Regions from separate parts of the Oryzihumus sp. JJN4-3R genome, predicted to be linked through region 1. Evidence: riboswitches for the same ligand, from Rfam matches in the RefSeq annotation. Region 1 holds a riboswitch; each other region holds the start of a gene.
The links. A riboswitch is a leader RNA that binds a small molecule or an ion and turns the genes downstream of it on or off. The one in region 1 is predicted to bind cyclic di-AMP.
Positions count from the first base shown of each region.

Region 1 (7,272 bases):
CCTCGTACTCCTCCTCGGGCTCCTCCTCTTCCTCTTCGCCCTCCTCGGGCTCCTCTTCCTCTTCGCCCTCCTCGTACTCGTCCTCGGGGCCTTCGTCGCCCTCCTCGCCCTCGTAGCCCTCCTCGCGCTCCTGCTGCTCGCGCTCCTCCTCGAGGGCCTCCTCGTGGGTCTTGACGACCTCGCCGTCGCGGATCTCGCCGCGCCAGCCCTCGACCTCGTCGGGGTGCAGGATGGTCTCGGTCATCGCGTGGCGACGGAAGTGCTTGAACTCCAGTCGAGTCCGGCGGCCGACGGCGCGCCAGATGTTGCCGGTGCGCTCGAACAGTCCCTGCGGGTGGTACTCGAGCACCAGCAGGACGCGGGTCAGCTCGGGAGCCAGCTCGTGGAAGGTGACCGCGCCGTCGGCATACCCCTTCTGGCCGCTGGAGCGCCACACGATCCGGGAGTCGGGGACCTGCTCGAGGATCGTGGACTCCCAGGTCCGGTGGGACCACCAGACCTGGGCCTTCCACTTGATCTTGTCGTCCTCGATCTGCTCGACCGCCTCGACCTTCTTCATGTAGCTGGGGAACTCCTGGAACTCGGTCCACTGGTTGTAGACCACCCGCAGCGGCAGGCCGATGTCGATCTCCTCGATGATGTTGGTGACCTTGGTGCCCTTGCCGCCGCCACCACCTCCGCCGCCGGTGAAGGCCTCCTTGGCCTTGTCGACCATGCCCTTGGCGCCGCCCTTGAGGGCGCCCATCACCGGGGAGTCGCCCTTCGCAGCGGCCTTGGCCCCCTCCTTGACGGCCCGGCTCCTCACGCCGCCGCCCTCGGTGAAGTCGGTCAGCCGGTCGGTGAGGTCGCCGATCCGGTCCTCCGCGGAGGACACGGCCTTGCTGCCGATCGCCTTGACCATGCCCCCGAGCTCGTCGGAGAACCGGTCGATCGGCAGCTTGGAGAGCAGGCCGCCGCCGTTGTCCTGGGCCTTCGTGTCCTGGTCCGCCACCGCGCTCACCTACCCGACCGGCTCGAGCGCGAGGACGCACTGGAGGAGGCCTTGCGGGCCGCGGTCTTGCCGGTGCTGCGCCCGCCGGACGTGGCCTTCTTCGCCGTCTTCTTGGCCGTGCCGGCGCTCGAGGACGCCTTCTTGGCGGCCGCCTTCTTCGCCGGACCGGTCGCCTTGCTTGCCGCCTTCCTGGCGGGGGCCGAAGACGGGGCGGTCTTTGCCGCGGTCTTCTTCGTGGCTGCGGTCTTCTTGGCGGCGGCCTTCTTCGCCGGGCCAGTGGCCTTCTTCGCGGGCGCCGCAGCCCTCTTCGCCGGAGGTGCCGCCTTCTTCGCCGGGCCGGTGGCCTTCTTTGCCGGAGCTGCCGCCTTCTTCGCCGGAGCTGCCGCCTTCTCGGCGGAGCGACGCACGGTGTCGCTGCCCTGCCTGCGGGCGGCGCGGGTCTCGCGCTGGGCGCGGCGGGTGCCGCGACCCAGGCGGAGCCGGCGCCGGCCGGAGACCTCGGGCTGCTCCTCCTCGCCCTCGGGCTCCTCCTCCGGCTCTTCCTCCTCGGGCTCCTCGGCTTCCTCGCCGAGGTCCTCGGCCTCCGGCTCTTCCTCCTCCGGCTCCTCGCCTTCCTCCTCGGGCTCCTCGGCTTCCTCCTCGAGGTCCTCGGGCTCCTCGTACTCCTCCTCGCCCTCGTACTCCTCCTCTTCCTCCTCCGGCTCCTCCAGAGCCTCGGCCAGCGCCAGCAGGCCGTCGGTGCGGTCGCGCATCCGGTCGCTGAGGGAGTTGAGCTGGTGGGAGGCCGCGGCCACCGCGGCACCCTTGGCGGCCTCGAGCAGCTTCCCGCGGACCTGCTCGGTCAGGCGGGCGAGCTCCGGGTTGGCCTTGGCGAGCTCGGACCCCCGTTTCAGCAGCTCGGTGGGGTTGGTGTCGAGCTTCTTGCCCGCCAGCAGGCCGGCGACGGTGATCGCCAGCTTCATCTTCTTCGTCCGGCCGAGCAGGTACCCGCCCGCCAGTGCTGCCGTGGTCTTTGCTGCAGTGTTCACATCGCCTCCCAGGACGGACCGAGGCCCCCTGCGGGCTCCCGGAGCGGTGACGCCGCATGGGTCGTGGGGCCGGTCGACGGCCGGAGCCACGAACTCAAGGTGACCTAGGTTCTCGGCCCTGCAACGGCGGCGCCTCGTCCGAATGGCGCAGGCAGGACAGACGCGCCGGAGCCCCGGCCGCCGTCAGGCGGGCCGGGGCTCCGGGAAGGGGAGTCGGTCAGGCGGAGCGGTGCGCCCCACCCGTGGCTCCGGGGGCGGAACGCAGGTCCAGCGGGGCGTCGGGCTCCTCGTTGCTGCCCAGCTTCTCGCTGACGACCGCCGTGACCTTCGCTGTCGCCTCACTCAGCTTCTGCTGCACGTCCGGGGCCTTCTCCCGGGCGATCTCCTGGGCGTGACCGACCTGCTCCTGCACCTTCGGGTGCTGCCAGAGCTCCTGGCCCTTCGCCTTGAGCGACTCATAGCGCTGGCGCCCGGCCTTGGCGCCGAGCACGTATCCGACTGCTGCACCGACGAGCAGCGCTGCCTTGGCCTTCATGGGGGTTCCTCCCTGTCGTCGTACCCCCCACCGTGCCCGATCGAGCGCGATGCAAACACCTTGGGTCCGGAGGGTGGGCGCCGCGCGACCGCGCCACGGCGGTTGGCGACGCACCTTCAGGCCGGTCGGTGGTCCCCGGTCGCGCCGTCGATGAGCTCGCGCACGATGTCCAGGTGGCCGGCGTGGCGGGCGGTCTCCTCGACCATGTGCACCAGCACCCACCGCAGCGACACGGTCTCGCCGGACCACGCGGTCCCGGTGGCCTCCACGTCGAGCTCGGTGATCACGGCGTCGGCCGCCGCCCGGGCCCGCCGGTAGTAGTCGACGATGTCGGCGGTCGACTCCTGCTCGCTGACCCGCATGTCGGACTCGGGGTCCTCGTCGAGCCGGATCGACGGCAGCAGCTCGGCCGGCCGGCCGAAGGTCTCGCAGAACCAGCCGTACTCCACGGCCGCGAGGTGCTTGACCAGGCCGAGCAGGGAGGTGCCGGACGGGGCCATCGGTCGGCACAGCTGCTCGTGGTCGAGCCCCTCGAGCTTCCACAGCACCGCGTCGCGGTGCCGGTCGAGGCTGGTGCGAAGGGTGTCCTTCTCGCCGCCGGTGAGCGGCCCGGGTCGGGTCATGGTCCGGACGCTAGCGCCGGCCGCCGACACGGACCATCGGCGCTCGGGGTGCCCGTGGCGCGCTCCCGCGCATACCGGCTTTGTATGCCGTGGGGTTGCGTCCGTTTTGCACCGTTCCCCCGAGGGTGGCACGGTCCTGCCCATGACGCGTCTGGACTCGGTGCCCATGTTCGACGAGCTCGCCGAGGACTACGACCAGGTGCTGCCGATGTTCTCCCGCTTCGGCGAGCAGGTGCTCGAGCTGATCGACGACGCCGAGGGCGCCGAGCTGCTCGACGTGGGGGCGGGGCGTGGCGCCGTCGCGCTGGCCGCCGCCTCCCGGGGCTGGCACGTCGTCGCGGTCGACGCCTCGACCGGCATGGTCGACCGGCTGCGCAAGGCCGACCCCGAGATGGAGGTGCGGCTCATGGACGCCCATGCGCTCGCGCTGCCCGACGACAGCGTCGACGTGGCCGTGGCCGCGTTCCTGCTGCACTGCGTCGACGATCCCGCCCAGGTGCTCGCCGAGATGGCGCGGGTGGTGCGCCCTGGGGGGCAGGTGGTCGTCACCGTGCCCGGGCCGGTCGACGACGGCGGCCGGTGGTCCCGGTTCTACGAGGTCGCGCGGGACTTCCACCCGGCGCGCGGGGCCGTCCAGGTGGCCCGGCCGATCGACGTGGATGCGCTGGTGGGCGCCTCCGGCCTGGTCGACCCGTGGGTGGGCAGCCTGGAGGTGCGCCTGCCGGTCCCCTCGCCGCGGGTCATGTGGGAGTTCCAGATGTCGCACGGGTTCGTCGGGTGGTTCCGGTCGCTGGCCGCCGCCGACCAGTCCGAGCTCGAGCGGCGGTGCCTGGACGAGCTGTGGCGCATGTACGACGAGGGCGGCATCGAGCTGCACCGGGGCGCCGACGTGCACATCGCGCGAGTGCCACGCTGACGCCCAGCGCTAGGGACCTTGGTCATTGGTGTGCCCATTCGTGACCTCGGCGTGACAATTCACTGGGCGGTTCGATACGGTTTGCGCGCTCTTTGACCCCCTGCAAGGAGCCCTCTCGCCGGCCCGCCGAATCCTGCCACCGGTGCGAGGCACCCCTGTAAACCCGTACGGCAGGAGCGGGGGACCCACCTTCCGGGGTGCCTCGGCACTCCTTGGGGTGAAGTCCGTGCCCGCCGCTGGCCTCGTCATCGGCAGACCCGGACCGGGTGATCTCTCTCCCACCCGAACCCGACAGCTCACCTCGCAGGCGTCCGGAGGTGTGTTCGTCGTGTCCCAGCCCCATTCCGGGCGCCATCGCGCCCAGTCCTCTCCCAGCAACCCCGTCTCCGCCGTGCTCGGCCAGAACGCCGGCCGCGCGTCGGCCGTCCTGGCCGTTTCCGGCGGCATCGTCGCCTCGCTCGCTGTGCCCGCCTCGGCGGCACAGACCACCGCGCAGGCGCCGGTGATCGAGCCGTCCGCGGCGCCCAGCACCGTCGCGGTCGCCGCGCCGGCCACGGCACCGTCGGTCGTCACCCCGAGCTTCGGGGAGGTGGGCTTCAAGAGCATCGCGCCGAAGCCCGTCGTCGCCCCGAAGCCGAAGCCCGCTCCGGCGCCCGCTCCGGCCCCCGTCAACGCGGCTCCGGTCCAGCGGGCGTCGACCCCGACGATCAGCCGGTCCACCACCCGTCCCGCCCTGTCGGTCAGCGTCCCCGCGCCGGCCACCAGCGTCCTCGCCGTCGCGGCGCAGTACGCCGGTGTGCCGTACGTGTGGGGCGGCACGACGCCCTCGGGCTTCGACTGCTCCGGCTTCACGCAGTACGTCTTCAACAAGATCGGTGTCTCGCTGCCGCGGACCGCCGAGGAGCAGCGGCTGGCGGTGACCCGGGTCAGCACCCCGCAGCCCGGTGACCTGGTCTTCTTCGGCTCCCCGGCCTACCACGTCGGCATCTACGCCGGCGGCGGCATGATGTGGGACGCCCCGCACTCCGGTGCGGTCGTCTCCAAGCGCGCCATCTGGACCACGGCGGTGACCTACGGTCGCCCCTGACCCTTGATGCGCTGAACGGCCCGGATCCGCTTCCCCTGCAGTCGGATTCGGGCCGTTCGCCGTCCCGGGACGCAAAAGCCCCGGTATGCCGTGGGGTCGCCGCCGTAGTCTCCGGCCCATGCGTGCTGTCGTCCTCCGCTCCCGCGGAGCGCCCGAGGTCCTCACCGTGGTCGGCCGGGTGTTCCGTGTCCCCGGTCAGGTGGGCCCGTGAGCCAGGTCCGGCTGGCCACCGCGGCCGACGTCCCGGCGCTGGCGGGGCTGCTCGCCGAGGCGCTCGACGGCTACGTCTGGACGGACTGGGCCTTCCCTCGGGCAGGGCGGTCGCAGCGGCTGCGCGACTCCTTCGCGCTGTACCTCGGCGCCACGGTCAGCCACCTCGGCCAGGTGTGGATGGCTGTGGACGGCACCAGCGCCGCGGCCTGGCTGGCTCCCGGGTGCCCCGAGCTGCCCGAGGAGCTGGCCCGGGGGCTCTCGGAGGATGCTCCGCGCCTGCTCGGCGAACGGGCTGTTCTGGTGGCCGCCGCCGACGAGGCGGTCGCTGCGCGCCACGCCGACGAGCCGCGGTGGTACCTCGCGACCGTGGGGACGGCGCCGGGCGCGCGGGGGCGCGGGCTCGGGTCGGCCGTGCTCACGCCGGTGTTGCAGCGCTGCGACCGCGACGGCACGGCGGCGGCGCTGGAGACCTCGACCGAGGACAACGTGCGCTTCTACGAGCAGCACGGCTTCGTCACCACCGCCGAGGTCGACCCGCCGGGTGGCGCGCCCCACGTCTGGGTGATGCGCCGCGCCCCGCGCCCCTGAGCGCGCCTCCACCCGGCCCTCCCCCGGACATACCGGCAGGGGGACGTATGCCGTGCCGCCGCCTCGGGCGGTGGCAGCCGAGGTCAGCTGCTGACCGGCTCCAGGACGAAGACGGGGATCTCGCGGTCGGTGCGCCGCTGGTAGTCGGCGTAGTCCGGGAAGGCGGCGACGGCGCGCTCCCACCAAGCGGCCTTCTCCTCGCCTGTCACCTCGCGGGCCTTCATGTCCTGCTTGACCGGGCCGTCCTGCAGCTCGACGACCGGGTTGGCCAGCATGTTGAAGTACCAGACGGGGTGCTTCGGGGCGCCACCGAGCGAGGCCACGGCGGCGTAGGCGCCGTCGTGCTCGACCCGCATCAGCGGGATCTTGCGCAGCTTGCCCGACTTGGCGCCGAGCGTGCTCAGGATGACGACGGGCATGCCGCGCAGGGTCGTGCCCTCGGTCCCGCCGGAGCCCTCGTAGAGCTCGACCTGGTCGCGGACCCACTGCTCGGGGCTGGGCTGGTACTCACCGGAAAGAGGCATACCCTGACAACACGGCATACCGGCTGTTTATGTCTCCGGCTCAGTCCTGCTGCTTGGCGAGCGCCTCGAAGTTCTCGTAGAGCTCGGGGACGCCGTACTGCTCGCGGGCCTTCAGTGCGGCGGGCGCAACCCGCCTCCAGAGCCCGGAGACCCAGAGCCAGTCCAGGACCAGGTCGGTGTCGATGAGGGATCGCTTGGTCAGGGTGCCCACCGTCTCGCCGAAGGACAGGATCGTCGCCACCGCGTCGTCCCTCGGCGATACGGCCTCGGGGTCGAAGTCGTCGGCGAAGATCGCCTTGGTCGCGTCCTGCAGGCCGATCTGGCTGCCCCACTGGGCGATCTGGATCAGCAGCGCGGCGTCATCGTGGGCGGACATGACCGGGCACTCCCTTCGACGGCCGGCACGGTGCCGGGCCGATGAGGACAGCCTGTCGCGTGCGGGCGCGGGCCGGCATCGGCCATCTGTCCTGCGTCCACAGGCCGTTCGTCATGTCAGGTTCGTCACGATTTCGCGGCGATGTCGGTGGGCGGTGCCAGCATGCCGGCCATGACCGCGACACCGTCTGCACCCGCTCGCGTCTCCCTGATCACCCTCGGCGTCGACGACGTCGCCCGCGCCACGGAGTTCTACCTCGCCCTGGGCTGGCCGCTCTCGCCCGCCTCCGTCGAGGGTGAGGTCAGCTTCTTCCGCACCTCCGGGGGCCTGCTCGCGCTGTATGCCGCGTCCGCACTGGCCGCCGACACCGGCCTCCAGCAGGCCCCGCCCG
Region 1 covers NZ_CM173229.1:2,602,027-2,609,298, forward strand. Annotated here, with positions in the region: gene AC3ANM_RS12295 (SRPBCC family protein) at 1-991, opposite strand, end outside; gene AC3ANM_RS12300 (hypothetical protein) at 997-2,019, opposite strand; gene AC3ANM_RS12305 (YtxH domain-containing protein) at 2,237-2,554, opposite strand; gene AC3ANM_RS12310 (DinB family protein) at 2,671-3,177, opposite strand; gene AC3ANM_RS12315 (class I SAM-dependent methyltransferase) at 3,320-4,093, shown strand; cyclic di-AMP (ydaO/yuaA leader) riboswitch at 4,237-4,418, shown strand; gene AC3ANM_RS12320 (C40 family peptidase) at 4,422-5,180, shown strand; gene AC3ANM_RS12325 (GNAT family N-acetyltransferase) at 5,388-5,981, shown strand; gene AC3ANM_RS12330 (nitroreductase family deazaflavin-dependent oxidoreductase) at 6,065-6,505, opposite strand; gene AC3ANM_RS12335 (DUF4760 domain-containing protein) at 6,546-6,881, opposite strand; gene AC3ANM_RS12340 (VOC family protein) at 7,053-7,272, shown strand, end outside.

Region 2 (7,272 bases), 350 kb from region 1:
CGGCCGGTCGCGGGTCTCGGCGTAGTCGGCCAGGCCGTCGTCGAGGAACGCGTGCCAGCGCTCCAGGGCGGCCTCCTCGCCGGCCGCCGGCAGCTCGGGCACCTCGCCGGTGACCTCCGGGAGGTCCTGGCAGTCGACCCGGCGCACCCAGCGGAGCCCACTGGGCACCGGGGCGGGCTGCGGCCAGCCGTGCGCGCGCCACGCGCGTGAGAAGGGTGTGAAGACCTGGTAGGGCGTGCCCCCGCCGGTCGTGATGGTGCCCGGTCCCACCGCGTATGCCGTGCCGGTCGCCTCGAGCGGGCAGTCCAGGTCGGCCAGGGCCCGGCGCACGGCCTCGTCCCGGCGCCGGCCGAACGGCGTCGACTCGGCGCTCACGTGGACGGAGCCGGCCCCCAGCTCGCGGGTCACCGCGGGGACCACCTGCGCGGGGTCACCGACGCGCACGACGAGCGCACCGCCATACCGGGCGTGCAGGGCGCGCAGGGAGGCGTGCAGCCACGCGCGACGGGCGGGGCCGGCCCCGTCCCAGAGCCTCGGGTCGAGGACGAACAGCGGCAGGACCGCCCCGCCGCCGGCGGCCTGGTGGGCCGACCCCAGTGCGGGCAGGTCGGTGAGGCGCAGGTCGCGGCGAAGCCAGAGCACGGTGTCGGGCACGAATGAGAGGCTATGCGCTGTGACCGACCTGATCGACACCACCGAGATGTACCTCCGGACGATCTACGAGCTGGAGGAGGAGGGCATCCCGCCGCTGCGTGCCCGCATCGCGGAGCGGCTCGGTCACTCCGGCCCGACCGTGAGCCAGACCATCGCCCGCATGGAGCGCGACGGGCTGGTGTCCCTGGCCGGTGACCGTCACCTCGAGCTCTCCGAGGAGGGGCGGCGCCTCGCCACCCGGGTGATGCGCAAGCACCGCCTCGCCGAGCGGCTGCTCGTCGACGTGATCGGCCTGGAGTGGGAGTACGTCCATGACGAGGCCTGCCGCTGGGAGCACGTGATGAGCGAGCGGGTCGAGCGCAAGATCCTCCAGCTCATCGGGGAGCACCGCGAGTCCCCCTACGGCAACCCGATCCCCGGCCTGGACGAGCTCGGTGAGGAGGCCGGGGAGGACTTCCGCCTCGGGGTCAGCAGCCTCGCGGCGCTCGCCGGCGACGAGCCGAGCGTCGTCACGGTGCGCCGGATCGGGGAGCCGGTGCAGGTCGACCACGAGGCGCTGAGCCTGCTGACCGTCGCCGGCCTCCTGCCCGGCAAGCGGGTCCGCATCCGCCGCGAGGCGGGGCGGGTCATCGTCGTCCGCGACGGCGCGGAGGAGGCGGCCGGCGTGTCCTTGCCGGAGAGCACCGCGGCCCACGTGTTCGCCGCCCCGGTCTGAGTCGCCCCCACCAGGCCTGTCCGGTCCGTCCCGTTCGGTGGCGGTTCGGGGTGTCCGATGTGCCCTGATCTGCGGCGATTCGTCGTGCCCGGGCGGGGCGGACGGGAGATGGCCGGAACGAACCACGAAACACCCGTGACCTCGATGTGACAAGGGCCTTTGGTCTGTGTACGGTGACAGGGCTTCCTCTCCCCCTGGAGGGAGCTCCCGATGTGGCTTGCCTAATCCTGCCGTCACGCCCGGGACAGTGAACACAACCGCATGGCAGGAGCGGGGGACCCAATTGCGGGGCGTCGAGAGACGCTCCTTGGGGTGAAGCCCTCAGGCGGCTACCGACCCAGGTCGGCTGGCTGCCTCAGGGCCGGGTGCATACCTCCCACCCGAACCCGACAGCTCACCTCGTAGGCACTGGAGAGGTCTGCTCATCGTGTCGAAGCACCATGCCGGGCGCCACCGCGCCGCAGGTCGCCAGACGACCACCAATGCCCTGACGTCTGCTCTTGGCCGTTCCGGCCAGCCCGCCGCCAAGGCGTCCGCGGTCCTCGCGGTCTCCGGTGGTCTCGTGGCCTCGTTCAGCATGCCTGCATCGGCTGCGCCGGCCACCCACAACCCCGAGGCCGCGACGCCGACCAACGCCCCCGGCACGGTCGCCGTCTCCGCGCCGAGCACCGCCGCCGCGCCCGTCGCGCCGTCCTTCGGTGAGGTCGGCTTCGACGCCGTCGCCCCGAAGGCCGCCCCGGTGCACCGCGCCGTCGAGACGGTCAGCCGCAGCACCGAGCGCGTCGCGATCAACATGCCTTCGCCGGCCGCCGGCGTCCTGGGCATCGCGTCGATGTACGCCGGGACGCCCTACCTCTGGGGCGGCACCACTCCCGCGGGCTTCGACTGCTCGGGCTTCACCCAGTACGTCTTCAACAAGATCGGCATCTCGCTGCCGCGCACGGCCGAGCAGCAGCGTGTGGCTGCCACCCGCGTGACCAACCCGCAGCCGGGCGACCTGGTCTTCTTCGGCGCTCCCGCCCACCACGTCGGCATCTACGCCGGTGGCGGCATGATGTGGGACTCCCCGCACAGCGGCTCCGTCGTCGGGAAGCGTCCGATCTGGAACGACCCCAACATCTCCTACGGCCGCTTCAGCTGATCGAGGCTGCCAGGCTCTGACGCCGCAGGCCCTGCTCCTTCCCGGGAGTCAGGGCCTGCGGCGTTGCCGCGTCTTTGCGACACTGGGGTCATGAGCACCGTCAGCACCGAAGCCGCCACGCCCTCGGCGACGGACCGGTCGCCGGGCATCGTCCTCGAGGTCTGGTCCGACGTCGTGTGTCCCTGGTGCTACATCGCCAAGCGCCGGCTCGAGCAGGCCATCGCCGGCTTCGAGCGCCCGGCCCTGGTGGAGGTCCGCTACCGCTCCTACGAGCTGGACCCCCGCACCCCGGTCGGGGCCGGCGTGAGCGTCTACGACTACCTCGGGCAGCGGTATGGCGGCGGGCCCGAGGCGGGCCGCGCCATGAGCGCCCGGGTCGCCCGGGCTGCTGCCGCCGACGGCCTGCGCCTCGACTTCGACAAGGCGATCTGGACCAGCTCCTTCGACGCCCACCGGATGGTCCACCTCGGCATGGCCCAGGGCGGGCCGGCCCTGCAGTCGGCGGTCAAGGAGCGGCTCTTCGCCGCCCACTTCGCCGAGGGCAAGGCGCTGGACGACGTCGCGACGCTGCAGCGGCTTGGGGCCGAGGCCGGCCTCGACGAGCACGTCCTGGCCGCCGTGCTGGCCTCGGACGACTTCGCCAAGGACGTCCGCTCCGACGAGGCCGAGGCGCGCGATCTCGGCATCACGACGGTGCCGTTCGTCGTGGCCAACCGCTCGGTGGCCCTCTCCGGCGCCCAGCCGGTCGAGGTGTTCCAGCAGCTGCTCCACCAGGTCTGGCGCGAGTCCGACCGCTAGGGCGGGCATGCCCGGCCGGGACGCGCCTGCGCGGAATGCCGCGACCGGCATACCCGTTGTTGCAGCGGTCCGGTCCCTGCCACAGTCCCTGGAGGACACGTATGACCACCCCCGGCCTCACCCCTCAGGTCGACGTGCGCCGCGCGGCGGACCGCTTCTCGACGCGCATCGACTGGCTGGACTCCCACCACTCGTTCTCCTTCGGCCACCACTACGACCGCGCCAACACCCATCACGGGCTGCTGCTGGTCAACAACGACGACGTCGTCGACCCCGGCACCGGGTTCGAGACCCACCCGCACCGGGACATGGAGATCGTCACCTGGGTGCTGCAGGGGTCGCTGGTGCACCAGGACTCCACCGGGCACAACGGCGTGATCTACCCCGGACTGGCCCAGCGGATGAGCGCCGGCAGCGGGATCCTGCACTCGGAGAAGAACGACTCCTGGCGCCTCGGCGGGGCCACGCACCGCGACCCGGTGCACTTCGTGCAGATGTGGGTGCCGCCGGACGAGAGCAACATCAAGCCCGGCTACGAGCAGCTCGAGATCGAGGACGAGCTGCTGGCCGGCGGGCTGGTGCCGGTCGCCTCCGGCATGGACAAGCACGACGGCGCCTCCGCCATCCGCATCCGGAACAAGTACGCCGCGCTGTATGCCGCGCGGCTGCAGCCTGGTCAGTCGGTCCAGCTGCCGGAGGCGCCCTTCCTGCACCTGTTCGTGCCGCGCGGTGCGGTCACCCTCGAGGGGGCCGGGCCCCTGGCCGCCGGGGACGCCGTCCGGTTCACCGCCACCGGCGGGCAGCGGGTGACCGCCACCGAGCCGGCCGAGGTCCTCGTGTGGGAGATGCACGCCACCCTGGCCGGCTGACCGCCCCGGGTGCACGACCACGCCCCGCCGGGATGCCCGGCGGGGCGTGGTCGGGTCGGCGGGCCCAGCCGCCCGGGGGGGTCAGGCCGCAGGCTCCAGCACACGCGCGTCGGGCAGTGCGGCCTCGGCATGGGAGGGCCGGGCCGGGCGGCGGGCCGCCAGGGACAGGACCAGCAGCACGGCCACCCCGATGAGGGCGGCGGCGACGCCGAACCCGCGGTCCGCGCCGAGGACGAACAGCGACTTCGCGTGGGCCGAGGCCGCAGGGGAGGAGGCCGCCCCCGGTCCGGCGGTGGCGAAGACGGTGACGAGCACCGCCAGGCCCACGGCTCCGCCGAGCTGCTGGGTGACGTTGACCAGGCCGGAGGCGATGCCGACCTCGTGCGTCGCCACGCGGGCCATGCCGGCGTCGGTGAGCGGGACGAACGAGGTGCCGTTGCCGAGCGCGAACAGCACCATGGAGCCGATCAGCTGGGTGTAGGTGGTGTCGACCCCGAGCCGGGTCAGCAGGACCAGGCCCACGGTGGACATCGCCATCCCGACCAGCATCACGGGGCGGGCGCCGAATCGCGGCACGAGGACGCGGGTGGCCAGCTGGGAGCTGATGAACACCGACACCGGGAAGGGCACGAACGCGAGCCCGGTGCGCACCGGCGACCAGCCGAGGACGAGCTGGAAGTACTGGCTGAGGAAGAAGAACGCGCCCATGCTCCCGGCGACGAGCAGCAACCGCGCGACATACGCACTCGCTCGCTCGCGGTCGGCGAACAGGTGCAGCGGCATGATCGGGTGCTCGTGCCTGCGCTCGACGAGGACGAAGGCGGCCATCAGGGCCAAAGCGGCCGCGAACGAGGCGACGGCCACGCTGCTGCCCCAGCCGTCGGCGGCGGCGCGGATGAAGCCGTAGACCAGGGCGGTCATGCCCGCGGTGGACAGCAGGCTCCCGGCGACGTCGACGCGGCCGGCCCGGCCACGGGCGGTCGGCAGCACCCGGGACAGCGCCAGCACGACGAGGCCGATCGGCACGTTGACGAACATCACCCAGCGCCAGGAGGCGTAGGAGGTGAGCAGGCCGCCGGCGATGAGGCCGATGGCGGCACCGCTCGCGGAGACGATCGTGTAGTAGCCGACGGCCCGGGTGCGGTCGCGCGGCTCGGGGTAGAGGCCCATGAGGATCGCCAGGGCCGACGGGGCGGCGAGGGCCGCGCCGACGCCCTGCGCGGCGCGGGCGAGGAACAGGTGGGCGCCCACGTCGGCAAAGCCGCCGAGCAGGGAGGCCACGGTGAACAGGGCCATGCCCACGGCGAAGACGGTGCGGCGCCCGAACAGGTCGCCGGCGCGGGCGCCGAGCAGGAGCAGGCCGCCGAAGGCGAGGGTGTAGGCGTTGACGACCCACGAGAGGTCGGCGGGCTGGATGTGCAGCGCCTGCTGCATGTCCGGGAGCGCGATGTTCACGATCGCCGAGTCCAGGACGATCATCATCTGGGTGGTGAGGACGACGGCCAGCGGGAGCCAGGTCCGGGTGGGGGTTGCGGAGCGGGAGCTCATGATCAGGAGGTCCTTCCCGGCGGGCGGGGCTATCATGGTGACGAAAGCGGAGGAGCCCTCCGCGTCGTGACCGACAGAGAAGCGGAGACTTCCTCCGCTTAGAGAAGACTATACGGAGGCTGCCTCCGTTTCTGCAAGGTGGTGACTCGGGTTGTCCCCTGACGAGGGCAAGGCGCTGCGTGCCGATGCCGCCCGCAACCGGGCGCGGCTCCTGGAGGCGGCGACGACGCTGTTCGCCGAGCGGGGCGTCGAGACGTCGCTGGACGAGGTCGCCAAGGCCGCCGGCGTGGGCATCGGCACCCTCTACCGCAACTTCCCCACCCGCGAGGACCTGGTCGTGGCGGTCTACGGCGCCCAGATCGACGCCCTCGACGCGCGCTCGCGGGAGCTGGCGGCGAGCGAGGACCCCGGGGAGGCCCTGCGCGAGTGGATGCGCGGGTTCGTCGACTTCTACGCCGTCAAGCAGGGCATGGTGACCCTGCTGCGGACGATGATGAACGGGAGCCGCTCCGAGCACTTCCAGCAGACCCGGGAGACCCTGCGGCTGGCCGCGGAGCGCATGCTCACCCCCGCCATCGACGCCGGCGTGATCCGCGAGGACGTCGCCGCCGCGGAGCTGCTGCGGGCCCTGGGTGGGATCTGCCTCACCAGTGAGCCGAGGTCGACCCCGACCTCCTCGACCCTGGCCCTGGTCGACCTCGTCTACGACGGGCTGCGCTACGGCGCCCCGGTGGCCGCGACCCGCGGCTGACGCCGACTGCCGTGGCCCGGGGCTGACGCCGTGGGCGGTGGCTACGCCCTGCGGCGCCCGGCGAGCACGGCCCACAGCCCCACCGGCACCAGCCGGGCCAGCTTCATCAGCACGGCCATCCGGGTGGGGAAGATGATCTCGCTGCGGTCCCGCTCCAGGCCGTCGCAGATCGCCCGCGCCGCCTCGTCGGCCTCGATGAGGAAGGGCATGGGGAACTCGTTGGTCGCGGTCATCTCGGTGCGCACGAACCCCGGGCACACGGTGGTCACGTGCACCCCGAGCCGGCGCACCGACAGGCGCAGGGACTCCAGCAGGTTGATCTGCGCGGCCTTGGTGGCGCCGTAGGCCTCGGCTCCCGACAGCCCCCGGTAGCCCGCGACCGAGGCCACCCCGGCGATGACGCCCCGGCGCCGCTGGACCATCTCCGGCAGCACCGCCGCGATGCCGTTGCTCATGCCGACGAGGTTGACCTGGAGGTGCCGTTCGAAGGAGTCGGCATCCCAGGTGCCGGCCTCCATCTGCTCCCAGTGGCCGGCGGCCAGCACGACGAGGTCGATCGGCCCGAGCCCGGCCCGGACCTGGTCGGCCGCGGCGCGGACGTCGCTGCGGGAGGTCACGTCGACGGGGACCACGAGCATGCGGCCCTCGGCGACCTCGGTCAGCCGTTGCGGGCGGCGGGCCGAGACCGCGACCCGCGCGCCCCGGGCGGCCAGCTCGCGCGCGACGGCTGCGCCGATGCCGCTGGAGGCGCCGACCACCCAGGCGACGCGGCCCTCGAGGTCCACTAGGGACGCAC
Region 2 covers NZ_CM173229.1:2,949,230-2,956,501, forward strand. Annotated here, with positions in the region: gene AC3ANM_RS14120 (cryptochrome/photolyase family protein) at 1-654, opposite strand, end outside; gene AC3ANM_RS14125 (iron-dependent transcriptional repressor DtxR) at 674-1,369, shown strand; cyclic di-AMP (ydaO/yuaA leader) riboswitch at 1,615-1,792, shown strand; gene AC3ANM_RS14130 (C40 family peptidase) at 1,797-2,510, shown strand; gene AC3ANM_RS14135 (DsbA family oxidoreductase) at 2,601-3,308, shown strand; gene AC3ANM_RS14140 (pirin family protein) at 3,410-4,177, shown strand; gene AC3ANM_RS14145 (MFS transporter) at 4,259-5,725, opposite strand; gene AC3ANM_RS14150 (TetR/AcrR family transcriptional regulator) at 5,877-6,476, shown strand; gene AC3ANM_RS14155 (SDR family NAD(P)-dependent oxidoreductase) at 6,518-7,261, opposite strand; gene AC3ANM_RS14160 (class I SAM-dependent methyltransferase) at 7,261-7,272, opposite strand, start outside.
Region 2: it holds a riboswitch for cyclic di-AMP, as region 1 does, so the genes downstream of both, AC3ANM_RS14130 (C40 family peptidase) here and AC3ANM_RS12320 (C40 family peptidase) in region 1, are expected to answer to the same signal.

Region 3 (7,272 bases), 1.1 Mb from region 1:
CAGCACGACCCACTGCCGCTCGGTGGCGGCGAGGTCGACGTGGCGGTCGAGGTCGGGATCGGAGGCGAACAGCCGGGCCGTGCGCAGCAGCTGCTCGGGGGTGAACCGGTTCACGCCGGCGGTGCCGCCCCGGGTGGTGGTCGGTGCGAGGGTCATGCGGTGCTCCAGGTGGTCAGCGGGAAGGGTGCGGTCCGGGTGCGCGCTCGCGGGGTCAGCCGCGGGCGCAGGCGGGAGCGCTGACAGAGGGCACTGGCCGTCAGGTGCAGGTCGATGTGCCGCCGGCGGTATGCCGTGAGGGTGTGGGGGTGCGTCATGGAAGGTCTCCGAGGGGGTGGCCGCTGCGACGGGCGAGCGGCGGGGCTGCGGGCTGGTGGTCAGGCCTGGCAGCGGCATCGCATGGCGCAGCGGCACATGGCGATCATGTGCGTCGGCGTGCGCCATACGGTCGAAGACATGGCTCAAGCAGAGCACGAGCCAGCGGATCCGGGCAACGCTCGATGGCTCCCGTCCCACATCGCGGGACGCTTGTCCGGGATGTGGTCAGTCCGCGGCCTGCTCGCGTGCCCGGTCGGCCCGGCGCCGCCGGACGTGCAGGACCCCGAGGGCGAGCAGCAGGATTCCCGCGGCGGCAAACGCCGCTCCCCGGCCCACGGTCTGCTCGACGGTCTTGTACGAGTTGCCGGCGAGGTAGCCCAGCAGCACGAAGCCGATGCCCCAGACGACGCCGCCGAAGGCGTTGAACGTCAGGAAGCGCGGGTAGTGCATCCGCGCCGAGCCGGCCAGCGCGGGCATGACGGCGCGGAAGAACGCCGTGAATCGGCCCAGGAAGACCGCCCAGCCGCCGCGCCGGGCCAGGAAGTCCTGCGCGTCCTGGATGCGGTGGTGGTGCCGGTGCAGCCGGTGGTGGCCGAGCACCTTCGGCCCGACGAAGTGCTTGCCCACCTCGTAGCCGACCGAGTCGCCCACGATCGCGGCCAGGACGACGAGCGTGGCGATCAGGGTGAGGCTGACGTGCCCCCGGCTGGCGTCGACCCCGCCGAGCACGGCGGCGGTCTCACCGGGCAGGACGAAGCCGATGAAGAGCGCGTCCTCGGCGAACACCAGGCCGGCCACGATGACGTAGACCCAGATGCTGCCGACGTTCAGCAGTCCCTCGACGAAGCCGCTCATGCTCTCCCATCCTGGCGCCCCCGGTCGGGGGCGGGCGGCATGCGCCGCGTCCGGACCAGCGTAGGTGAGCCGCCCCGCGCGATCCCGGGCGGACCTGCCTGCGCGGCGGCACACTGGTGGGGTGATCTCGCTGGAGCTGGCCCGACGGCTCAAGGCGGCGGGGCTGGCGTGGGAGCCGGCGTCCGGCGACCGGTTCGTGCTGCCGGGCCGTGACATGGACGACGAGGTGTTCGTCGTCTCCACCATGCTCGTCGACGTGCACGAGTTCCCCACGGGGCGCGTGATCGGGTTCAACGGCACGACCGAGTGGGCCCTGGACAGCGTCGAGCAGCGCGAGGTGGTGTGGCTGCCGAGGGAGTCCCAGCTGCGTGAGCTGCTCGGTCCCCGCTTCCGTCGTCTGGAGGTGCTCGACGAGGGGTTCGCCGTGGTGCTCGGCACCGACGGGCAGGAGCGGCGGACCGTGCACCCCGACGCCGAATGCGCCTATGCCGAGGGCCTGTTGGCGGTGCTCACCGGCTGATCCGGCCGACTGCGGTCCCCTGTGGTTTGCCGATTCGCCTGCGCACCGTGTTGTGCTGGATATCATCGACACGCGCGCGAGAGCCCCGGGCAACGTCCCGGGCTCGCCGCCGCAGCGGTCGCCAGTGAACTCGAGGGGGCGCGGTGGGTCGGTCGGAGGCTCCGCACACCGCGGTCGGCGGCCACGACCCGCGCTTCCGCGACTTCGCCGAGGACCTCCTCGTCGCGCGACTGCCGGTCACCGTCTACGCGGCGCTGCCCGGGGCCGCGGGCCGGTGGCTCTACGTCAGCGACCAGGTCGAGGAGCTGCTCGGCTTCACAGCCGCCGACTTCCTCCAGGACCCGGGGCTGTGGTTCCGCCAGGTGCACTCCCAGGACCGCGAGCACGTGGTCTTCCAGGAGGACTCCAGCGTCGTCCCGGGGTTCCACAACGCGGCGGAGTACCGCATGGTCCGGGCCGACGGCCGGGTCATCTGGGTGCTCGACGACACCGTGCTCGAACCGGTCACGGGCCAGGGCCTCGTGCAGCACGGCCTGCTCTCCGACATCACCGACCGCAAGCGCTCCGAGATGCTCCTGGCCGAGCACACCGAGATGCTCACCCTGGTCGCCGAGGGGGAGCCGCTGGCGGAGATCCTCAGCCACCTGGCCCAGGCCCTGGAGACGATCAGCGGGGCCGCCCTGTGCCACGTCGAGGTCGACGCTGCCGACGGGCAGGACGGGTTCGTCGCGCGCTCCGATGCCGCGGACGGCTCGCCGGCCGGCACCTGGAAGGGCGACCAGGTCGAGGCGCCGGTCACCGGCCCGGGCCGTCGGGTCCGCGGCCGCGTCGTGCTGCGCTACCCACCCGGACGAACCCGCGGTGAGCGCGACGGCGACTTCGCCGCCTGGGGCGCGCGGCTGGCCCGGATGGTGCTGGAGCGGCTCGACGAGCGGCAACGGGTGGCGAACTCGCTGGCGCTGCTGGAGGCCACGCTGGAGTCCACGGTCGACGGCATCCTCGTGGTGTCCGAGTCCGGGCGGATCGCCGGGGCCAACCGCAAGTTCGCCGACATGTGGCGCATCGACCCCGAGCTGCTCGCGTCCGGCGACGACGCGCGGGTGATGAGCTCGGTCCTGCGGCAGCTGGTCTACCCCGACGCCTTCGTCGAGCGGGTCCAGGAGCTGTATGCCGACCCCAGCGCGAGCACGTTCGACGTGCTGCAGTTCCGCGACGGCCGAGTCTTCGAGCGCTACTCCCAGCCCCAGCGGGTGGGCGGGGTCAGCGTCGGGCGGGTGTGGAGCTTCCGCGACGTGACCGCCACCCGCCGGCTCGAGCGCGAGCTGCGCGAGCAGACGGCGGTCCTGGAGCGGCTCAGTCGCCAGCAGGAGTCGATCCTCAACTCCGCCGGCGACGGCATCTACGGCCTGGACCGGGAGGGTCATGTCACCTTCATCAACGACGCGGGAGCCCGCCTGGTCGGCCTGCCGCGCGAGGCCATCCTCGGCCGGCAGGTCGGGGAGGTGATCCGCACCGAGGACCAGGACGGCACCGCGCCGGCCTCCGGCGCCGACGACCTCGCGGGCGGTGCCCGGATGGTCGCCGGCCGGCACGTGCGGGCCGACGGGAGGGTCTTCGACTCCGAGCGCATCGCGGCGCCGATCGTGCAGGACGGCGCCGTCGTCGGGTCGGTGGTCATCTTCCGCGACGTCAGCGAGCGGCGCGCGGTCGACACGATGAAGGATGAGTTCATCTCGGTGGTCAGCCACGAGCTGCGCACCCCTCTGACCTCTATCCGCGGGGCCCTGGGCCTGCTCTCGGGTGGGGCGGCGGGCGAGCTGCCGGCGCGCGCGCAGCGGATGGTCGAGGTCGCCACCGACAGCAGCGACCGCCTGATCCGGCTCATCAACGACATCCTCGACGTCGAGCGCATGGCCGCCGGCAAGCTGCGGCTGCGCCGCGAGCAGGTCGGCGTGCTGCGGCTGGTGGCGACCGCGGTCGAGGAGACCGCCCTGCTGGCCCACGCCGCCGGGGTGCGGATCGAGATCGGGGCGGTGTCCGGATCGGTGTGGGCGGACAGCGACCGGATCGTCCAGACGCTCACGAACCTTCTCGGCAACGCCGTGAAGTTCTCCCCGGCCGGGTCATTGGTGCAGCTCAACGTCGTCCCGGGGGAGTGGCAGGTCCGGTTCGACATCAGCGACGAGGGGCCGGGGATCCCGGCCGACCAGCTCGAGGCGATCTTCAACCGCTTCCAGCAGGTCGACGCCTCCGACACCCGCAGCAAGGGCGGCACCGGTCTCGGCCTGGCCATCTGCCGCGGCATCGTCGAGCAGCACGGCGGCGACATCTGGGCCACCAGCGCCGGTCCGGGCGCCGGGTCCACGTTCTCCTTCACCCTGCCGACCGGGCCGCTCGGCGTCAGCCGGGGCGGCAGGGACCGCTCCGCGCCGCACCACTCCGGCAGGGTCCGGGAGGTGCTCGGTGCCGCCGGCGGTGGTCAGGGGTCCGACGGTCGGCCCGGCCCGGCCGTGGGGCAGGACATCGACGGTGAGGGGGCGCCGGCATGAGGCGCGTGCTGGTCGTCGACGACGACGAGATCATCCTGGAGGTCGCCCAGATGGCCCTGGAGGCCGTGGCCGGCTGGACGGTGATCACCGCCGGCAGCGGGGCCGAGGCGGTGGCCACGGCCCGGGCCGAGCAGCCCGACGCGATCGTGATGGACGTGATGATGCCGGAGATGGACGGCCCCACGGCCTGTCACCTGCTGGCTGCGGACCCGCAGACCCGTGACATCCCGATCGTGCTGCTCACCGCCAAGGTGCAGCAGTCCGAGCAGCGCCAGTGGGCCAGCCTTCCGGTGGCCGGGGTCCTCGCCAAGCCGTTCGACCCGATGCAGCTCGCCGGCCAGGTCGCCGGGCTCGTCGGGTGGACGTCATGACCGCGCAGGAAGGCGGGGACGTGGACGAGTCGTCGTTGACCGACGCGGAGGCCACCGGGCTGGGGTCCGGCTGGGAGGACCTCAAGCGCCGTGCGCAGGCCAACAACCTGGCCAAGCTGCCCGAGATCGAGACGGCCGTCGAGGCCCTCGTCGAGGGCGCCCTGCAGGAGGCCCAGCGGGAGCGGGCGGCGTTCCAGGCGCACAAGATCGCCGGGTCCGCCGGCACCTTCGGCCTGCCCGTCGCGTCGGAGCGTGCCCGGGAGCTGGAGCGCCTGTTCGCCCCACCCGGGCCGGGTCCCGAGCGTGCGCCGGAGGCGCAGTCGCTGGTCGCGCTCCTGCGTACTGAGCTGACCACGGGCTGAGCCGCCCGGCATACCCGTGGTGGGTATGCCGGGTGCTCGCCTCAGCGGACGCGGCCGAAGTAGACCGAGCTGGTCCAGATCGGCACGAGGCTGACCCGCCGACCGGGCTTGGGGGCGTGCCAGATCATGTTGCGGCCGGCGTAGATGGCCACGTGGTAGATCCCGCTCCTGTTGTGGAAGAAGACCAGGTCGCCGACGCGGGCCTGCGAGCGGCTGACGTGCAGGGCGGCGCGGTACTGCTGGGTGGTGGTGCGCGGAAGGCGCTTGCCGACGCGGGCGTAGGACCACATGGTCAGGCCCGAGCAGTCGAACTTGCGTGGACCGGCGGCGCCCCAGACGTAGGGGGCGCCCTTGCGGGAGGCGGCCTGCTGCTCGGCGCGGTACGCGAGCGTCGCGGCTGAGGCGGACTCCGGGGTGCCGATGACGGTGGTGGCCACCGTGCCGGCGCCCGCGAGCATCACGGACAGGGCTGCGGACAGGGCGAGGCGGGAGAGACGAGGGTGGAGCATGGGGGATTCCTTCGGAACCGCCTGCGAAAGATGACCTGTCGGGTTCGGGCGCCGAAAGTTGCCCGGCCAGCCGTGGCTGGCTTGACCCCAAGAGACGCGTCGCGTCTCGTCGTGCTTGGGTCTTCCGCTCCTGTCACAGACTGCAGTGGACTCGACTGTGTTATCCGGCGGGTGACAGGACTCGGCGACCGCTCGGACCGCCCCACCCGTTCTGGTGGGGGTCTTGGGCCTCGGCCCGGGAGAGCGTCGTCGCGGTCCCGGCAGGACGCTCCCTGGCTGGGCGTGGTCCCTGAGGCGTCTTCGACGGTAAGTGCACGAATGGGACGCACCGGACGCTCTCGGGGGCAAATGACCCGAAAGGACTACCTGTTGACTAGTCACCGGTCGGCGCCGAAGGGGGAGTACCCGAAAACGAGAAGCGGCCCCGTCCCGGAGGATGAGGCCGCCTGTGTGTCGTCTGGTGCGCCGTCAGGGACTCGAACCCCGAACCCGCTGATTAAGAGTCAGCTGCTCTGCCAATTGAGCTAACGGCGCGCGGGGAGGAAGGTATCAGGAACTGTGCCTCGACGGCGAAACGTGAGGTCAGCAGCGGTCTCGCGGCCGCCGGGCCTGATGCGAACGCCGTTGTCGCACAACGACAAAGCGACCCCGTCCCGAAGGAGGAGGCCGCCTGGTCGTTCCTGGTGCGCCGTCAGGGACTCGAACCCCGAACCCGCTGATTAAGAGTCAGCTGCTCTGCCAATTGAGCTAACGGCGCAACGAGGAAGAAGTTATCAGCAGGTGGGTCCAACGACGAAATCCGGGTCCCGCCGCCGTCGGGTCACCCCCGGCGACGGTCCCAGAGCAGCGCGCCGGCCCCCACGACGAGCAGCAGCAACGCCCCGGAGAGGACCGGAAGGTGCGCCGTCAGCCAGGGCTCGCCGCCCTCGCCCGCGAGCGAGGTCGGGGCTCCGGCCGGCGCCGTCGCGGCCGCCGTCCGTGACGCTGCCGGTGAGCCGCCGCCAGTCGTCGGTGACGGCTCCGCGGCCAGGCGCAGGGTGAAGCGGGACTGCCCGAGGACCGGGTGACCGTCGTCGCTCACCACGCGGAAGGCGACGCGGTACTCCCCGGACCCCAGGCCCGGGGTCAGCGGGGCGGACACGTGGCTGCCCTGGACGCGCGCCGGGCCCCCGGTCACGTCGGCCCCGTCCGGACCGGTGATGACGACGGAGGTGAAGCGCTGCGAGACGGGCTCGTCGAAGACGAGCTCGACCTCGCGCGGTGCGCTGGTCAGCGTCGCGCCGTCGCGGGGGGAGACCGAGACGAGCGTCGCGTGGGCGGAGGCCGGTGCAGCGCCGGCGACCAGGAGGCCGCCCCCGACGAGGGTGGCCACGGCTGCGCCCAGGAGGGAGCGCAGCCGGGGGGAGGTGGACATTCAGGGGTGCCTTTCGTGGGCGCCCGGGTGGGGACCGAACGAGGTCGGTGCACCGACCCGGGTGGAGCGGGAGGGGAGACGAGGTCAGGCCGCGGCCGGTGGCCCTCGTCGCGAAAGGCCCTGCAGGACAAGACGATCGGTGAGTATGCGCGGTCGCGGCCACCGGGCCCGGCTGGCCGCCGCAGCCGCGGAGTGGGGCAGGTGCAGGCGGGCGTCGCCCGTCCGGCGGGCCAGGCGCCACGGGGCCAGGGCCGCCCCGGCCACCCCTCGCGCTCCCTCGAGCGCCGAGCGGGTGTGCAGCGAGCCGTCCATCCAGGCGACCAGGGCCGCCACCAGCAGGGCGGCGACCGTGTGGCCGAGGGTCATGGCCAGCCCCG
Region 3 covers NZ_CM173229.1:3,671,854-3,679,125, forward strand. Annotated here, with positions in the region: gene AC3ANM_RS17475 (cupin domain-containing protein) at 1-156, opposite strand, end outside; gene AC3ANM_RS17480 (hypothetical protein) at 153-314, opposite strand; gene AC3ANM_RS17485 (DedA family protein) at 541-1,170, opposite strand; gene AC3ANM_RS17490 (pilus assembly protein CpaE) at 1,292-1,690, shown strand; gene AC3ANM_RS17495 (ATP-binding protein) at 1,834-4,239, shown strand; gene AC3ANM_RS17500 (response regulator) at 4,236-4,610, shown strand; gene AC3ANM_RS17505 (Hpt domain-containing protein) at 4,607-4,972, shown strand; gene AC3ANM_RS17510 (C40 family peptidase) at 5,014-5,481, opposite strand; cyclic di-AMP (ydaO/yuaA leader) riboswitch at 5,485-5,639, opposite strand; tRNA gene AC3ANM_RS17515 (tRNA-Lys) at 5,940-6,015, opposite strand; tRNA gene AC3ANM_RS17520 (tRNA-Lys) at 6,163-6,238, opposite strand; gene AC3ANM_RS17525 (copper resistance CopC family protein) at 6,302-6,895, opposite strand; gene AC3ANM_RS17530 (hypothetical protein) at 6,980-7,272, opposite strand, start outside.
Region 3: it holds a riboswitch for cyclic di-AMP, as region 1 does, so the genes downstream of both, AC3ANM_RS17510 (C40 family peptidase) here and AC3ANM_RS12320 (C40 family peptidase) in region 1, are expected to answer to the same signal.

Region 4 (7,272 bases), 260 kb from region 1:
CATTCACAGGGGAGGCACCGCCTGCCACTTTCGGTCATGGCGCCAGCGGCGCGAACCGTGTGATTGCAGCGGTTTCGTTGTCATGGCGTCGGCCGGTTCTACGGAACGCACGGCCAAAATCCGGCCACGGGCGGTGTCAGGGGATCAAGCGGATGACGTCGTCCGTCGCGACCCGCTGCACCAGGATGCGGGGGCTGACGCCCGCGTGGTTGAGGGCATCCGGATCGGCTCCAGCTGCCAGCAGGGCGCTGACTGTGTCGCCGTTCCCTTGGCTGTCGAACACGGCGCGGAACAACGGCGTGTTGCCCCACTGGTCCTGGACATCGATCGGAGCCCCGGCTGCGACGAGGATCGGCACGCAGGCAGCGCGTTGTTGCTGGGCGGCGAAGTGAAGGGGCGTGTAGCCGGAGCGGTCGGCCAGCGAGGGGTCGACCCCTTGAGCCAGCCAGCGTTCGACCTCGGTGACGTCACCGTTCAACGCGGCATAGTGCAAAGGCGAACGTCCGAAGCTGTCGAGGTCCATGAGGCGACTTTGGCACGCCGCGAAGCCGATCGCGCGGGTTTGCGCATTGACCGTGAACTGCGTGGCTGGGCCCTGGCCCGCTGCGATGCGGGTACGGCAGCCGGGCCGACAGGGTTGAGCAGGCAGCCCCGTCGACAGGGTGCATCTCGGGCTTCGGGTAGCCGGCCACGGGCGGGCCTCCGTCGTCGCCAGCGCCTGAGACGGTGAGCAGACGAGCAGCTGAGGCGGGGGCGTTCCGACTGGGTCGGAGTGCACCGCCTTTGCCCTGTCCTGGCCCGGGTAGCCCGTGAGCGCGTAGCTGTGGGGTGCGCGAGGACGGCGCGAAGCGCCGCCCGCAGCGCGGGGTCCCACCGGCGAAGCGCGGAGGGCGTGGCCGGGCCCATTGACCGGAGCCGCCACTAGTTGTCGGTCCGCTGTACACGCGGATCGCGGCACGAGGTGACAGGGCAGTAGCGGATGCTGGAGGTTGATGCACGGGGCGAGAGCCAGCGGGGACCAGGCATGAGGCGGCTGTCGCGTTGTGACCGTTCCTCGTCAACGCCGGTCAGGCGCCGTGATGGTGGCGAGTGGCGTGGGTTGCGTACATGCGGAAGCGCGCCAGCATCAGAGCGAGCATCGCGATGCAGGCCATGCCGCAGATGCCCGAGATCGACTGCGCGGCTGATACGGCCCCGATGCCGTAGCCGATGACCATGACGGCCCCGACGAGCAGTGTCGTCGCCACCATCTCCAGCGTTGGCCGCCAAGCCATCTGCATCCATCGCATCCAGGCCACCATGGAGGCGCTGAGAGTCAGGGTGACGACGACAGCCGACAGGACAGGAGCACTTTGTCGGGGGTCGGCGAAGCCGAGCAGGGCGCCGCCGGCAGCCGCAAGCAGGCCCAGCAGGACGAGACTGACGCACATGACCACGCACATCTGGGCGAAGTGCAGGGCGAAGCGGCCTGCCTGGGACGTGACGCCGGGACTCGCGTCATCGCCGGCGGGTAGTGCGGCGCGAGGGGTGGTGCGGAATTGCAGGCGCATCGGACGCTCCTCTCCTCTGGGCCGGTAGACGGATGTTGCGCGTCAACGAGCCGTTCGGAGAATCACCTCGGGAGCGGCCCGCTTGGGCCTGACACCATTTTGGGGTCGCTGTCCGCCCCGGCCAAGGGGCATTGGTCCCATCGACTGGCGTCCTGGCGGCGCACCACCGGGTGATCCGCTCATCACGTGTCGCTGGACCCAGCCCTCGATCTGGGGGACCAGCAGGAACACGAAGATGCCGGCGACGGCCGGTTGTGCGGGCCCTCGACGGGGCCTCCCCGGACCCGCACGAGGCCCACGACGTGACCGAAAGCGATGGGTAAACGATGGATCTGACACTTCAGCGCAAGATGCGCGAGACGCCAAAGGGCCTCTCACCTGCGGAAACAGAGCCGACGAGGGGACTCGAACCCCTAACCACCTGTTTACAAGACAGGTGCGCTACCGATTGCGCCACGTCGGCCGACCCGCGCCGGGACGCGGGACGATCCGCCCCGCCGGAGCGGGACGAGCGCCCATCCGGGGATGGGACGCGCGAAATGCTACCGGCACGCAGAAGGCCCGGCGGTCACCGCCGGGCCTTCTCGTCCTGCCTCTAGGGGGAGCAGGAGGTCCGCTGGAACCAGGACCCGCCGGAAGGGGGATCCGGCGGGGGCCCTGCAATCAGCGGTGTCTGTTGAGCCAGCTCTGCAGCGCGCGCACCGTGGGCGCGTTGAGGGAGCCGGCACCGTCCTGGTGCGCGTGGATGTGACGCTGCAGTGCGCGCACCGTCTGGGGGCCGATGACGCCGTCGGGTGTGGCGTGCACCTTGCGCTGCAGGGCGGCGGCGGTCATCGGGCCGAGGATGCCGTCCTGGGAGGTGCCGACCCAGCGCTGGACGCGGCGGACGGTGCTGCTGTCGAGCGCACCGGTGACGGCCACGCGACCGACGGCGCGGTTGACGACGTGCTTGACCGGGATCGAGCCGGTCGGCAGGGACCGTCGCATCAGGGAGCGGGAGACGTCGACGCTGCCGGTGCCGCCGTTCGCCCGGGTCAGTCCGGCCTTGCGGCTGCACACCGGCCACGCGCCGGGGCCCTGCGCGGAGAGCACGCGCTGCGCCACCGAGATCTGCTCCTCGCGGCTGGCCTGGTCCGCGTGCGAGGCGTAGCGGGCGCCGCCGTAGGCGACCCAGGTGCTCTGGCTGAACTGCAGGCCGCCGTAGTAGCCGTTCCCGGTGTTGATCGCCCAGTTGCCACCGCTCTCACACGAGGCGACGGAGTCCCAGACGGACGAGGCCTCCGCGGGCCCGGCGACCGCGATACCGGTCGTGACCGAGGCGGCACCGGCGATGGCGACACCGGCCGCGCGTGACTTGTTGACCCCCTGGGGTGCGGCGTGACGGGGCACGTACCTCCGGGCATGCCGAGGGCTGTAGTGCATCGAGGCGTCCTCTCCTGACTCTGCGCCGGAGAGGTCAGCTGTCGGGTTCGGGCGTGTCAGGCGTGCCCGGCCGGCGGACCGGCTTCACCCCAAGGCCGACCCGAAGGTCGGCCAACATCATGGGTCCCCCACCCTCGCCCATGCCCGGAGAGGTTCCGGTGAAGTGCCCGCCGGACGAGGTTTGGCGCTGCGGGCACGCTGCGTGTGGTCGGTATGCAGTTGTGGCGAACCCCCCTGTTCTATAACGGAACTGCATCGGGACGGGGCGCTTTCCCCGAGATTTTCCCAACCAGACGTCAGCGGATAGACAAGATCGGCCCGGTATGCCGTGAATGTCCGGTTCCAGCCCGCCCCATCAGCCACCCCGGTATGCCGGTGACCGTCCCGTCCCAGCCCGGCGCCGCCGGGCCTGACGGGCCCAGGTCAGCGCCAGCGGGCCCGGCGCTGGCGGACGATCTGCCGGTCGAACGGGGAGGCCATGAGGTCGCCGAGGACGACGCCCGTGGCGATGGCCAGCGCCGCCGCCGAGGCCGTGAGGAGCACCGTGAACCCGGTGGAGGTCGAGGCCACGCCCTGCCCGACGACCGAGCCGGAGACCAGCTCGGACATGCCGCGGAACAGCGCCAGCCCCGGCAGCAGCGGGCCGACGGCCGGCACGACCAGGACCAGGGCTGGCGCGCCCATCCGCAGGGCGATGAGCCGTCCGCCGAAGCCGACCAGCACGCACGCGATGGTCAACGCGGTCAGCGAGCCCAGGCCGAGCGTCTGGTGCACCAGCCCGGTGACGAGCGTCCCGATGCCGCCGAGGACGGCGGTGGGCAGCAGCAGCCTGCGGCGCGTGCGCTGGGCGATGGCCGAGGCGAGGGCGCCCAGCGCCCCGGCCACGACGAGCAGGCCCAGCGGCGCCCCGGCGCCCTCGACCGCGATCTTGGGCAGCTTCACCCCCAGGGCGAACGCCTGGTCCAGCCGGACCGTCACCGACAGCGCCGCCGCGACGCCGGTGATGATGCCGGCCGCGGTCAGGCCGACGGTGAACAGCCGCCCGGCGCCGGTGACCGGGTAGCCGGTGATGGCGTCCTCGACCGCCGAGACCATGTGCCGGCCCGGCAGCAGGACCACGATCCCCGCCGCGACGATGTAGGCCATGTCCGCCCGGTTGAGGTCCACGACACCGACCCGGCCGAGCAGCATCGAGGACCAGGCGACGCCGGTGGCGATCGCCCCGCCGACGGCGGACAGGTAGAACGAGGGCAGCCCGCGGGAGGCGAGCACCCGGCCGACCCGGTCGACCGCCACCGCCGACAGCAGCGCCAGGCCGACCGCCGGCAGGCTCGCGCCGAGCTTGAGCGCCACCGAGGCGGCCAGCACGCCGTAGGCGAGGGTGATGGCCCAGCGCGGCCAGAAGCGGGGGTGCCGCCGGATGCGGCGCAGCCGGGAGGTGGCCTCGGTGAGGTCGATCCGCCCGGCGACCAGCTCCTCGACGAACTCGTGCACCGCCGCCAGGCGGGCGAAGTCACGGCTGGTCGAGCGGACCACGCGGAGCACCGTGTGCGGCTGCCCCGACGGCGAGATGCACTGGACCAGCAGGCTCTGGTTGGTGATGTCGACCTCGAGGCGGTCCAGGCCGGCCGCCGTGGCCACGGCGACCACGCTCGACTCGACGTCGCGGGCGCTGCCGCCGCAGCGCAGCATCAGCTCGCCGACGCGCACCGCCAGGTCCAGGGCGGCCCGCACGGCCGGCTCCTGCTCGGGGGCGGACATCCGCCGCGGGTTGCGGTAGGGCGTGCGCCGCAGCGACTCGGCCAGCGGCGTCGGCTCGGTCAGGTCCTCCCCGCGCCAGATCCGGGGCCGGCTGCGGTGCTCGGAGACCGACGGCGGCGGCGCCCCGGGGTCGAGCCGGGGCGCCCACGGGTCCGGTCGGTCTGAGAGGTCCTCCTCGGTCATGGGGTCACGCTAGACCCGGCCGCAGCGGCCCCGGCCGGGCGGCTGGGGCACGTCCAGCCGGCCCGGTGCGCTACGGAGAGACCGCTCAGCGGTGCAGGAAGGACGGCAGCGGCAGGTGCGTGCCGGTCCACGGCCACCAGTCGACCACCCCGTGGCGGGCCCACGCCCACGCCCCGAGGCCGACCGCCCCGAGCAGCAGCACGACGACGAGCGCCTGCGTCGCCGGAGCGGTGCGGGACACGCCCCGGACCAGGCTGCGCGAGCCCCGGCGCAGGGCTGTCGAGGAAGGCCCCCACCACGCCACGAGGACGCCGACGACGGCGCCGGCCGCGACCGCCGGGGAGGTGTCGGGCTGCGGAGCGCCGTTGGTCAGCGAGGTCAGCGCGAGCGCGGCCGAGAACGTCGTCGCCACGGCCACGACGAGCGGCAGCAGCAGCGACACCACGGTCGCGACGGCCGCGGTGAGCACGTGCCACGGGCTGGCCATGACCGCCACCGGCACGTCGCTGCGGCGCCGCCCGGCGCTGTGCCGGCGCATGACCAGCGAGGTCACCGAGCGGTCGGCGAAGCGGGCGAGCACGGACCACAGCACGAGCAGCCCGAGGCCCGCCACGGGCCAGATCGCGGTCACGCCGACCACGGCGGCGAGCATCGCGAAGAGGGTCCCGGCGCGGGTGGGCCGGCCGATGCGCGGGTCCGGCTGGCCCGGCCCCATCTCGCGGGCGGCCTCCCAGTCGCTCTCCTCACCGGGCCAGGCCTCCCCCGGCCCGGACTCCCAGCCCTCGTCCTCGTCAGCCGGCAGGGACAGGGGCCCCCAGTCCGGCTCCTGCGGTGCGACCGGCGGCGCCGCCGGGGCACCCCCGACGGGCTCCATCGGCCGGGTCGCCGAGGCGGACACGACCGTGGTGGGGTCGACCTGCGGGAGGGTCACCGTCGCCTCGCCCCCTCCGGCGTAGCGCTCGAGGGCGTCGACGACCGCCTCCGCGCTGGGCCGCCGGGCCGCGTCCGGGGAGAGCGCCGCGCGCAGCAGCGGCTGCAGCCGCGGGTCGACCCCCGACAGGTCGGCCTGGCCGCGGCGCACCCGGTCCAGGACGGCCTCCATGTGACCCCGCCCGAAGGGCGGGACACCGGAGGCGGCGAACGCCAGGGTCGCCGCCCAGCCCCACCAGTCCGTGGCCTCCGTGACCGGTGCGCCCTCGAGGACCTCCGGGGACAGGTAGCCCGGCGTGCCCATGACCAGCCCGGTCATGGTGAGGCGCACGTCGTCGGCGACGTGCGCGATACCGAAGTCGATGACGACCGGGTCACCGTGCAGGAGGAGGACGTTGGCGGGCTTGAGGTCGCGGTGGATCACCCCGGCGGCGTGGATCGCGCGCAGGGCGCGGGACAGGCCGCGGCCCACCCTGAGCAGCGCCTCGCCCTGGAGCGGCCCGTGGTCGGCGACCACCCGGTCCAGCGGCGGGCCGGGGACATAGCGGGTGACGATGTAGGGCCGGTCGCCCTCGGTGTCGGCGTCGAGCACCGCCGCGACCCCGGGGTCCTGGACCCGCGACAGGGTCGTGACCTCGCGCGCCAGGCGCGCGCGGGCGTCGGCGTCATGGGCGATGTGCGGGCGCAGGACCTTGATGGCCACCGCCCGCCCGGACGGCGCCAGCGCGAGGTGGACGACGCCCATGCCGCCCTCACCCAGCTGGTCCAGCAGACGGTAGGGGCCCAGCATCTGCTCGGGCACGCCGTCCACCGCCTCGTCCTCGCGTGCCCCGGCAGTCATGGTCCCTACGGTATGCCGAGGGGCGGGCTTGGCAAGGGAGGTGCGGCCCGCGTCGGGCCAGCTGGTCCCTACTGCTGGATGTAGCCCACCAGCTGGTCGCGCTCGGTCTGCAGCTCGTCGATGCGCTGCTTGACCACGTCACCGATGCTGACGATCGCGCGCAGCCGGCCGTCGACGACGACCGGCACGTGCCGCACCCGCAGCTCGGTCATCTGCCGTGCCAGCTCGTCGAGGTGGTCGTCGGGGCTGGCCGTGTGCACCTCGCTGGTCATGATCGTGGAGACGGCCTGCTCCAGGATGGCGGCGCCGGACTGGTGCAGGTGGCGCACCACGTCGCGCTCGCTGACGATGCCTGCCACCGTGTGGCCGTCCTCGCTGACGACGAGGGCTCCGATCCGGTGCTCCTCCAGCATCGCCAGGAGCTGCTCGACCGTGGCGTCGGGGCGGATGGTGACGACCAGGTCGCCCTTGCGACGGATGACGTCGGAGATCCTCATGACACGACGGTAGTGCGGGTACTACGCCTCCGCCAGAGGATGCTGGCCGCACCCGGACGGACCCGTAGGGTGGGAACGGAACTCGAGC
Region 4 covers NZ_CM173229.1:2,858,330-2,865,601, reverse strand. Annotated here, with positions in the region: gene AC3ANM_RS13690 (ankyrin repeat domain-containing protein) at 137-523, opposite strand; gene AC3ANM_RS13685 (hypothetical protein) at 1,068-1,550, opposite strand; tRNA gene AC3ANM_RS13680 (tRNA-Thr) at 1,941-2,013, opposite strand; gene AC3ANM_RS13675 (transglycosylase family protein) at 2,214-2,972, opposite strand; cyclic di-AMP (ydaO/yuaA leader) riboswitch at 2,982-3,143, opposite strand; gene AC3ANM_RS13670 (threonine/serine exporter family protein) at 3,396-4,916, opposite strand; gene AC3ANM_RS13665 (serine/threonine-protein kinase) at 5,002-6,687, opposite strand; gene AC3ANM_RS13660 (CBS domain-containing protein) at 6,756-7,184, opposite strand.
Region 4: it holds a riboswitch for cyclic di-AMP, as region 1 does, so the genes downstream of both, AC3ANM_RS13675 (transglycosylase family protein) here and AC3ANM_RS12320 (C40 family peptidase) in region 1, are expected to answer to the same signal.